DNA from 2 places in the Micromonospora sp. NPDC093244 genome. Region 2 is predicted to be linked to the other one. Evidence: riboswitches for the same ligand, from Rfam matches in the RefSeq annotation. Region 2 holds a riboswitch; the other holds the start of a gene.
What was found. A riboswitch is a leader RNA that binds a small molecule or an ion and turns the genes downstream of it on or off. The one in region 2 is predicted to bind cyclic di-AMP.
Positions count from the first base shown of each region.

Region 1: it holds a riboswitch for cyclic di-AMP, as region 2 does, so the genes downstream of both, AB0N27_RS15035 (hypothetical protein) here and AB0N27_RS29365 (transglycosylase family protein) in region 2, are expected to answer to the same signal.

Region 1 is NZ_JBFBEO010000002.1:1,046,275-1,051,827, forward strand. Features, by position in the region: gene AB0N27_RS15025 (heavy metal translocating P-type ATPase) at 1-1,895, opposite strand, end outside; gene AB0N27_RS15030 (YibE/F family protein) at 2,210-3,580, shown strand; cyclic di-AMP (ydaO/yuaA leader) riboswitch at 3,747-3,877, shown strand; gene AB0N27_RS15035 (hypothetical protein) at 3,882-4,901, shown strand; gene AB0N27_RS15040 (carbonic anhydrase) at 4,958-5,553, opposite strand, start outside.
Region 2 is NZ_JBFBEO010000011.1:34,958-40,510, reverse strand. Features, by position in the region: gene htpG (molecular chaperone HtpG) at 1-164, shown strand, start outside; gene AB0N27_RS29370 (ThuA domain-containing protein) at 250-903, shown strand; cyclic di-AMP (ydaO/yuaA leader) riboswitch at 1,058-1,229, shown strand; gene AB0N27_RS29365 (transglycosylase family protein) at 1,227-1,865, shown strand; gene AB0N27_RS29360 (hypothetical protein) at 1,968-2,327, opposite strand; gene dinB (DNA polymerase IV) at 2,443-3,630, opposite strand; gene AB0N27_RS29350 (VOC family protein) at 3,696-4,133, opposite strand; gene AB0N27_RS29345 (YafY family protein) at 4,206-5,219, shown strand; gene AB0N27_RS29340 (GNAT family N-acetyltransferase) at 5,188-5,553, opposite strand, start outside.

The DNA.
Region 1 (5,553 bases), on a different contig from region 2:
AGCGCCACCACGTTGTAGCCCGCCGCCCAGGCCAGGTTCTGCCGCATCTTGCGGTACGACGCCCGGGACAGCCGCACCACGGCGCCCACCCCACGCGGGTCGGACGAGGCGAGCACCACCCCGGCCGACTCGATCGCCACGTCGGTGCCCGCACCGATCGCGATGCCCACGTCGGCGCGGGCCAACGCGGGTGCGTCGTTCACCCCGTCACCGACCATCGCCACGGTCAGCCCCCGCCGCTGGAGGTCGGCCACCCGGCCGTCCTTGTCCGCCGGCAGCACCTCGGCGAAGACCTCGTCGACACCGGGGCGGAACCCGAGTTCGGCGGCGACCGCCTCGGCCACCGGCCGCGCGTCCCCGGTGATCATGGCGATGGTCCGGACGCCTTCGGCGCGCAGCTCGTCGACTGCCCGTCGGGCCTCCGGACGCACCTCGTCGGTCAACGCGAACGCGCCGAGCACTGTGTCCGGCAGCCGCACCAGATGCAGCACCGCCGCACCCCGCGCCGACCAGCGCCCGGTCGCCGTCTCCAGGTCGGCCGGGAGCGACACCCCCAACTCGCGAAGCAGCGCCGGCCCGCCCACCGCGTACTCCGTACCGTCGACTGTCGCCTGCACACCGCGGCCCGGCAGCGACCGGAACCCGTGGGCCGGGGCCGGACCTGCGGACCCGGCCGCCGCGACTATCGCCCGGGCCAGCGGATGCTCGCTGTCCGACTCGACGCCTGCGGCGATGCGCAGCGCCTCGTCCCGCTCCACGTCAGGCGTCACAGTCATGTCGGAGACGGTGTGCTCGCCCCGGGTCAGCGTGCCGGTCTTGTCGAAGAGCACCGCGCCGACGGTCCGCATCCGCTCCAACGCCAACCGGTCCTTCACCAGGATCCCGGATCGCGCGGCCACCGCCGTGGAGAGCGCGACGACAAGCGGAATGGCCAGGCCGAGCGCGTGCGGGCAGGCGATCACCAGGACGGTTACCGCGCGGACCACCGCCTCGTCGGTCCGCCCCAGCGCCGTCCAGACCAGCACGGTCAGCACGGCGGTGCCGGTCGCGACGTAGAACAGCGCGGCGGCGAACCGGTCGGCCAGCAGCTGGGCCCGACCGCCCGAGCGCTGTGCCTGGGCGACCATGCGCTGGATGCCGGCGAGGGCGGTCTGCTCACCAAGCGCCTCGACCCGGACCCGGACCGCCGAGTCGGTGGCGACAGTGCCCGCCACGACCCGACCGCCGGCCGCACGAGCGACCGGCCGCGACTCGCCGGTGATCATCGACTCGTCCAGCTCGGCACCGCCCTGGACGATGACCCCGTCGGCCGGCACCCGGCCACCCGGGCGGACCAGCACCACGTCACCCACCCGCAGCGCGTCCACCGGCACCGGTTCGACCCGGCCGTCGGCGGCCACCCGCTCGGCCTCGTCGGGCAGCAGCGCGGCAAGCGCCGCGAGGGCTCCCCGGGCCTGCCCGATGGCCTTCATCTCCTGCCAGTGCCCGAGCAGCATGATGGTGACAAGCGCCGCCAACTCCCACCAGAAGTCCAGGTCGAACGCGCCGACGCTGGTGGCCAGCGACGCGGTGTAGGCGACGGTGATCGCCATCGCGACAAGCAGCATCATCCCCGGTGCCCGGTCTCGCACCTCCCGGACCGCGCCGACCAGGAACGGCCAGCCGCCCCACCAGAACACCACCGAGCCGAGCGCCGGCCCCACCCAGGAACTCCCCGGCACGTCCCAGCGCGGACCGAGCCGGTCCGCCACGAGGTGACTGGTCAGCACCACAGGCACGGTGAGCACCAGGCAGACCCAGAACCGGCGGCGGAACATCGCCGGATCGTGACCGGCGTGCTTGTCGTGCCCACCGTGCTGCTGACCGTGCGGACCATGTGGTGACTCAGCGTGCATGACTCCACGATCCCGGGCCGCGCCCCGCCACGCGGGCGGTTCGGGGACCCCGACACTCCGCCACGACCTGCGTCCCACAGCCTGTGTGGTTAGCATTCCGACGATGGCCCTCGGATCACGACGCTGCGCAGCCCGGCACCGGTGCCGCCGCGACACGGCGGCGCTCCCCGCCGGTCCGACCAGTCGTTCACCGTACGTGATCAAGCGATCGGCATCCCGCGATCCGCCGCGCCCGTCACCGCATTTCCGCGGCGACGGTGAACCGACCGGCCCACCGGCACGTACCCCGCATCGGATTCGTTGGGAGTCTCGCATTGGGTTCCGACCACAGCCGTTCCGTTCCGTCCGCCCCTCCCCGGGTACGGCGGATCCTCGTCGCGACCGTGGTACCCCTGTTCGTCGCCACGGTGCTCGCGGCTGTGGTGCTCTGGCCCCGGGGCGACTCCCCGCAGACCGGCGGCGGCGCGGACGTCCCGCGCTACCACGGCACAGTGACCCGCGTGGTTACCGAACCGTGCCCGCCCACGCCGCAGACCCCGGAGGGCACGCCGAACGCCGGCGACGGGCGGTGCGGCACGGTGGACGTCCGGGTGCAGGACGGGCCGAGCGCCGGGCAGCAGGTCCAGACACCGGTACCGGACGGCCCCGGAGCACCCCGGGTCGACGTCGGCGACGAGGTGATCCTGGTCGAGCTGACCGACCCCGCCGACCCCGGCGCCAGCAACTGGAACATCGCCGAACACCAGCGCGGCACACCGCTGGTGTGGCTGGCGGTGGTCTTCGCCGCCGCGATCGTCGCGTTCGGCAGGTGGCGTGGCCTGGCCGCGCTCGCCGGGCTGGCCGCCAGCTTCGCCATCCTCCTCACCTTCGTGCTGCCGGGCATCGCCGCCGGCCGGTCACCGCTTGTCGTCGCGGTGGTCGGTGCCGCCCTGATCATGTTCGTGGTGCTCTACCTGACACACGGGGTGACCGCGCAGACCTCGGTAGCTGTCCTCGGCACCCTGGGCAGCCTGGTCCTCACCGGCGTGCTCGCCACCATCGCCACCGCAGCCACCCACCTCACCGGTTTCGGCAGCGAGGACGCCACCACGCTGTCGATGTTCCAGGCCGACGTGGACCTGCACGGCCTGCTGCTCGCCGGGATCATCATCGGCTCGCTCGGGGTGCTCGACGACGTGACGGTCACCCAGGCGGCCACCGTCACCGAACTGGCGAACGCCAACCCGGGGCTGACCCGGTTGCAGCTGTACCGGGCTGCCACCCGGGTCGGCCGGGCGCACATCGCCTCCACGGTCAACACGATCGTGCTGGCGTACGCGGGCGCCTCGCTGCCCCTGCTGCTCCTGCTCACCGCCGACACGCGCCCCCTCGGACAGATCCTCACCAGCGAGTTCCTGGCGCAGGAGATCGTCCGCAGCGCCGTGGCCACCCTCGGCCTCATCGCCGCCGTGCCGCTGACCACCGGGCTGGCCGCGGTGGTGACCGCCGCCGGCCGGTCGGCTGCCGAGCCGGCCGAGGGCACCCCCGCTCCCCGGCCCCGGCCGGACCGGGCGGAGGCGTTGGCCGCGCTCAGCTCCCCACGTACTGGTCCACCCCACGAAGCGGACCCGGCGCCTGCCACACCCCCGCCCCCCGCCACCGACAGGTGGCCAGAGACGAACAGGAGCACGGAGACGGCATGGTGACACTCCTCAGCGTGACCAGATCGGGCATCCGGCCTGAGAACCGCATCACTGGTCACTCAACGCCATGGCGATATGACGCTTTTGGTGGGCATCGGGACGTAGCTCAGGGGGTCGACTCTCGGGTAACCTCGCTGCCGGTCACCGCCGAAGGCGCGAATCGGCGCCTGCGGTGCCACCGCCCAATCGCCAACCGGCGAGCCGGGAACCCAGGTACGTGGGGTGAATCCGCGTCAGCGGTAGGGGCCACTTCCGCCCCGAACCCGTCAGCTAACCCGGTCGGCGGTCGACGGAAGGGAACATCGTGACGGCACCCCTACGCCGCTGGTTGACGCCCGTGGTGGCCGTGATCGCCGCACTGACCGTGCTCGCCGGCCCCCTCCCGGCGAACGCTGCCCCGACGACGCCGACGCCGTCCGGGCACGAGGAGGACGGCGAGCCGACACTGCTCACCGACGTCATCGAGAAGACCAACCGGGACTACGTGGCGGCCAAGTCCCAGCTGGACAAGTCCAAGAAGCGGCAGCTCGAACTGGCGCAGGAGGTCGACCGCGCGAAGGCGGATCTGGAGGCGCTGGCGCCGCAGGTCGCGCAGATCGCCGCCCAGTCGTACCGGACCGGGCGGATCGGCGCGATCGCCATGCTGCTGGAGAGCGACGCCCCCGACTCGTTCGTCCGCCGGGCCGCCATGCTCGACGAGATGAACATGGTCAACGAGAAGAAGCTCGCCGAGGTCAACGAGGTGAAGGCCCGCGCGGAGCAGGCCAAGCTGCAACTCGACGCGGAGGTCCGGGAGCAGCAGAAGCAGACTGCCCTGATGGCGAAGGAGAAGCGCGACGCGGACAAGGCGCTCGCCCTCGTCGGCGGGAAGGGCTTCACCGGAGGCCTGGTGGACGCCACCTCGCCGGTGGCCCGGATCGGCCCGGGGCGCACCGCCGACGGCGACTGGAAGGCGCAGTCGTGCAGCGAGGACGACCCGACCACGTCCGGCTGCGTCACGCCGCGCACGCTGCACGCGTACAAGGAGGTCAAGCGGGCCGGCTTCAACCGGTTCGTGGGCTGCTACCGCTCCGGCGGGCCGTGGGAGCACCCGAAGGGCCGCGCCTGCGACTGGTCGTTGCAGAAGAGCGGCTTCAGCCCGTGGCACAACGACGACACCCGCATGTACGGCAACAACGTCGCCGCGTTCCTCATCCGCAACGCCGACCGCCTCGGCATCTACTACGTGATCTGGAACCGGCAGATCTGGTTCCCGGCGACCGGCTGGAAGTCGTACAGCGGACCGTCGAACCACACCGACCACGTACACATGTCGCTGCTCTGACCCACCCGCTCAGCTGATCGAGGGCCGTCCCGCACCGTGGGGCGGCCCTCGTCGCGTCAGGCGGCGGCGGGCGTCGACGGCCCGTCGGGTACGTCGAGCGAGGCGACGCCCGCCGGAACGGCCGCGACCGGGCGCACCACACCGGCGGCGAGCCGGTACGACACGCCCACCACCGCGCACCGTCCCCGCGTCACCGCGTCGGCCAGCACGGACGACTGTTCCAGCAACGCCTCGACGGTCTGTGCGATGTGGATGTCGACGATGCCGTCGATGTCGTCGACACCGTCGGCGGCGGCGCGACGGAGGCTGGGCAGCACGGCGTCCACGACTGCGCCCAGGTGCCCTTCGGGTGCCACGCCGGTGGCGGCGACCTCACGGGCCGCCTGGACCGCGCCGCACGAGTCGTGGCCCAGCACCACTACGAGCGGGGTGCCGAGCACCGTCACCGCGTATTCCACGCTGCCCAGCACCTCCGGGCCGGTCGTGTGCCCGGCCGTGCGGACCACGAACAGGTCACCCAGCCCCCGGTCGAAGATGATCTCGGCGGCGAGCCGGGAGTCGGAGCAGCCGACGATCACCGCGAACGGGTGCTGCCCGTCGGCCACCGCGGCCCGGTGCCCGGCGTCCTGGTTGGGGTGGCGCGGGGAGCCGC
Region 2 (5,553 bases):
TCGCCGGGCTGCGCAAGGCCCACGAGCAGGGCGACTCCTCCGAGACCCTGACCGAGACGGCCGAACTGCTGTACGGCCTGGCGGTACTCGCCGAGGGCGGCGAACTGGCCGACCCGGCCCGCTTCACCCGGACGCTCGCCGACCGGCTGGCCCGCACCCTGTAGTCGCTCCGACCGGCGGGGCACCCGGCAGGGGCCCCGCCGGCACGCGACCCTGATCTCTGCCCGAACGTCGATTCCGGGAGGGCTCGTGCCTGTCGACACCGTGATCTTCAGCGGCCAGGGGCCGCACGGCGACCCCTGGCACCCGTTGGCGCAGACCAGCGCCATCCTCGCGGACATCATCGGTGGTGCCGCCGTCATGACGTCCGTCGACCGGCTCGCGACCGCGCTCGACGGTGCCCGACTGCTGGTGGTGAACGCGAGCGCCGACCGGTCCTCCCCGGTCCCCGACGACGCGCTCCTCGGGCTCGTTCTCGACGGCTTCCTGGCCGGCGGCGGCAACCTGCTCGCCGTCCACAGCGCGACCCTCGCGTTTCCCCGGGTGCCGAGCTGGCGTGCCACGATCGGCGCCGCCTGGGAGCACGGCCGTTCGTTCCATCCGCCGATCGGTTCCAGTCTCATCCGGCGGACCGCCGTCGCGCATCCGATCACCGAGGGGCTCGGCGACATCGAGGTCTTCGACGAGCGCTACACCGACCTGGAACGGGTCGACGGCGTCCACATCGAGCCGCTCTACGGGCACCGGGAGGACGGCGTCTTCCACCCGCTCGTCTGGGCCCGCACGGCAGGGGACAGCCGGATCGTCTACAGCGCCCTCGGCCACGACGGCCGGTCGTACGAGTCGCCAGGCCACGTCGAGCTGCTGCGTCGAATCGTCGCCTGGCTCCGCCCCGAGCGCTGATCGCAAACGGTCCATCGTGGTCACTGCACAGTGCCGCGAGGCCCGCAACCGGTGGGCGCAACGCCGAGCGCTGCCCGGTGAACAACTTCACAGCGAGTGGGCGTTCGTCACCGACCGTGCCTAACGTCGGTCGGGTTCGCCACTGCGGACACCACGGCCGGCAACGCCAAATCCTGCCCCCGGTCGTCGGAACCCAGTCCACCGGGCAGGAGCGGGGGACCCAGGTTTTCCGGTGCACGTCACCTCGGGGTGAAGCCGCCACCGCGCGGCCGGGCTCCTCGGCCCGAACCCGACAGCTCACCTCGCCGGCGTGGAGGAAACTCATGACTTCTGCTCACACGCCCCGTCATCGACGGGTCACCACCCGCCGCCTCGCCGTCGGCACCCTCGCCGTCGGCGCGGTCACCGGTGCTGTCGCCCTCTTCGGCCCGGCCGCCCCGGCGCAGGCCGGCGTCAACTGGGACGCGATCGCCAAGTGCGAGTCCGGCGGCAACTGGAAGACCAACACCGGTAACGGCTACTACGGCGGTTTGCAGTTCTCGCAGAGCACCTGGGCCGGTTACGGCGGCAAGAAGTACGCCGCACGCGCCGACCTGGCCAGCCGCGGCGAGCAGATCGCCGTCGCCGAGAAGGTGCTCGACGGGCAGGGCATCGGCGCCTGGCCGACCTGCGGCAAGAAGGGCGGCTCGTCGGGCGGCTCCGCCACGAAGTCGACCAAGTCGACGGAGTCGAGCTCGAAGCCCAGGCCGTCGCGCGGCGAGAAGCCGGCGACGCGCGACCACGAGCGCACCGCGCCCGCGGCGGGCGGCGAGACGTACACCGTCAAGCCGGGCGACACCCTGTCGGAGATCGCCGACCGCCAGCGCTCGACCGGCGGCTGGCAAGCGCTGTACGAGCGCAACCGGCAGCTGATCGGCGCCGACCCGGGTCTGATCTTCCCGGGTCAGCGGCTCAGCCTCTGACGCACGACGCACGACGCACGACGCACGACGCACGACGCACGACGCACGAACGCTCGGCCGGGTCACCGGCCGAGCGTTCGTGTGTGACGACGCGGGTAGCGGTCAGGCCGCGGTGGCGGACGCCTTCTGCTCTCGCTGCTGCGCGGGCAGCGGCCCGGCGTTGCGGCCCCAGCGCGGCGCGGTCCCGCCGGGCCAGCCGGGGCGGCTCTCGTCCCGTACGTCGTCGACTGTCGTCTCGACCGAGGTGGACTCGCCGCGGGCCAGCCGCAGCGAGTGCTCGGCGCCGGTGCGGGCCTCGCACGGCCACCCCTGGCCGGCGCACTGGAGATTGCGGCAGTGCCCCTCGTCGTCCGGCTCGTGGGCGCTCAGCACGTCGACCGCGAGCTGCCAGAGCAGCGGGTCGGTCACGTCGTGCGGACGCTCGACGCGACGGCTCGGTCGGTTGCTGGTGTCGTCGGACATCGTGGGTCCCCCTCGTCAGGCTGGTCCCCTCAAGGGTCACCCGTGGGCGGTCGGCTAAACCGCCGACCTGCTGTGATGTGTCACCGATCGCAGAAACTCGGCCGCCAAGAGACCATCAGTCGGGCAATAGCGGCATCTCGACGCCGGGATCGCGGCCGAGCAGCACCGCCCGGGTGAGGGCCGCCGATCCGAACCGGTCACGGACCGCGTCGACCGCCGCGTCGAGGTCGGTGCCGGGGTCGGGTTGGAAGGGCAGCTCCGGCTGGACCGGGTTGTCGTCGAGGTTGCCCACCGAGACGCCGATCAGGGTCACGCCCCGCCTGTCGATCTCGGGCCGGGTCGCCCGCAGCAGCGCCCGTGCGGCGGCGAGCACCTGAGTGGTGTCCGCGGTCGCCTTGCCCACCGTGTGCGAGCGGGTGGCCCGCGTGTAGTCGCCGAAGCGAAGCCGCAGCACCACCGTGCGGCCGGCCCGTCCGGCGGCCCGCATCCGCCTGGTGACCCGGTCGACCAGGCCGGCGAGGATCGCGTCCAGCTCGGCCGCCGCGTGCGGGGCGGGGCTCAGCGCGTGCTGCGCGCCCATCGACCCACGCCTGCGGCCCACCTGCACCGGCCGGGGGTCACGGTTGTGGGCCAGAGCGTGCAGGTGCCGGCCCGCGCCCCCGCCGAGCAGCGAGACCAGCGCCGCCTCACCGAGCCGGGCCACGTCGCCGACGGTACGGATCCGGCGTTCGCGCAGCTTCGCAGCGGTGATCGGACCGACACCCCAGAGCCGCTCGACCGGCAGCGGATGCAGGAACGCCAGTTCGCCGTCGGGTGCGACCACCAGCAGCCCGTCCGGTTTCGCCACCCCGCTTGCCACCTTCGCCAGGAACTTCGTCCGCGCCACGCCCACCGTGATGGGCAGGCCGACCTGCTCGCGGACCTCCCGACGCAGACCCTCGGCGATGTCGGCCGGGGGCCCGACCAGGCGGCGCAGGCCGCCCACGTCCAGGAACGCCTCGTCGATGGAGAGCCCCTCGACCAGCGGGGTGGTCCGCCGGAAGATCTCGAACACCGCCCGGCTCGCCACCGTGTACGCGGACATGCGCGGCGGCACCACTATCGCGTCGGGGCACAGCCGGCGCGCCTGCCGACCGCCCATGGCGCTGCGGACGCCGCGCGCCTTCGCCTCGTAGCTGGCCGCGAGCACCACCCCGCCGCCGACGATCACCGGGCGTCGCCGCAGGCGTGGGTCGTCGCGCTGCTCGACCGACGCGTAGAAGGCGTCCAGGTCGGCGTGCAGGATGGTGGCCCCGGGCGACACGTACACATGTTCGCATAGTGCCTGTCGCCACTGTAGTGACCTGGGCGAACGCGGTCACGTGCCGATCAGTCGAGGCAGAACTCGTTGCCCTCGGGGTCGGCCATGACGAGGTGGCCGGCACCCAGCGGGGGAGCGGGCTCGTGTCGGGCGAGCCGGGTGGCGCCGTACGCGACGAGCCGTTCGGCCTCCGCTTCGAGGGCCGCCATCCGCTCGTCCCCGGCGAGGCCCGGCGCCGCGCGGACATCCAGGTGGACGCGATTCTTGACCTGCTTGCCCTCGGGTACGCGCTGGAAGAACAGCCGTGGTCGGGAGCCCTCGGGGTCGACCACCGCCGAGGCGTCGTTGCGGTTCTCCGGCGGCACGCCCATCGCGTCGAGTGCCTGCTCCCACGACTCGAAGCCGCCGGGCGGGCCCTGCAGCCGGTAGCCGAGCGCCTCGGCCCAGAACCTGGCCAGCGCGGCCGGGTCGGCGCAGTCGAACGTGATCTGCACGTCGCGTGGCATGGCAGCTCCCCTGATCTCGTCGGTCATGGTCCCAGCCTCCCGGAAATCGCGGACAGGATCGTTCCTCGATCCGTGCAACGATCGGCGGGTGAGTGTCGAGGCGACCACCGAGCGGGTTCTGCGGTTGTCGCGCTGCTGCAACGACGACCGTCCTGGACGGCCGCCGACCTCGCCGCGCAGCTGCGGGTCACCGACCGCTGCGTCCGCCGCGACGTGCAACGCCTGCGGACACTTGGGTATCCGGTGCGCGCGGTGTCAGGTGTCGGTGGCGGCTATCAGCTCGGCGCGGGCACCCGGCTGCCGCCGTTGCTGCTGGACGACGAGGAGGCGATCGCGACCGCCGTGTCCCTGCGGCTGGCGTCCGGGGGCACGGTCGCCGGGGCGGGCGAGGCGGCCCTGCGGGCGCTGGCGAAGCTCGACCAGGTGATGCCGTCACGGCTGCGCGCCGAGGTGCGGGCGGTGCACGGCTCCACGGATACCCTCATCGGGCCGGTCGTCGAGATCGACGCGGAGTTGCTGGTGATGCTGGCGCGGGCCTGCCGCGACGCGGTGCGGGTGCGGTTCGGCTACCCGGGACGGGACGGGGAGCGCGAGCGGACGGTCGAGCCGGTCCGGATGGTCACCACCGGCCGACGGTGGTATCTGATGGCCTGGGACGTCGACCGGGCCGACTGGCGCACGTTCCGACTGGACCGGATGCGTACGGCGGTGGCCACGACCTGGCGCTTCCGGCCCCGCGCGCATCCCGACCCGGTCGCCTTCGTGCAGCGGTCGGTCACCGGGTCGCCGTACCGGTACGTCGCCCGGGTGCGGGTACGCGCCCACCCCGACCAGGTGCGGGCGTCGGTGCCGCCGCAGGTGGGCCGCGTCGAGGACGACCGCGACGGGTGGTGTGTGCTGCTCGTCGGCGGCGACGATCTGGACTGGCTCGCCGCGCACATCGCCCGCCTGAGCTACGAGGTGCAGGTGGTGGAGCCCGCGGAACTGCGTGACGCCGCCGCCGGTCTGGCGCGCCGCCTGGCGGCGATGGCCGAGCCCGCCGAACCGGGCCCGGTCAGTCCGGGGCGGGCCGGGCGCGGACGGTGAACTCCCGCAACGACACCGGGTCGCCGTCCGGAGCGGTCCACGATGCCGTGCGGATGCCCGTGCACCGCCACCCGGTGCGTTCGTAGAGCGCGACGGCAGCGGCGTCCCGCACGGCCACCTCGAGCACCAGGTCCGTCGCGTGCTCGTCCGCCCACCGTCGGGCGCGGGCCAGCAGCGCGTCGCCGAGCGCCAGCCCGCGGGCGGCCGGCGCCACGAAGAGGCGCGCCACCTCGGCTGTCGGCCGGTCGGTCTCGGACAACCTGTGCACCGCGACATGTCCCACGATTGTCGCGTCCGGCGCGACGGCGACCCAGGCCCCTGCCGGTCGCGGCTC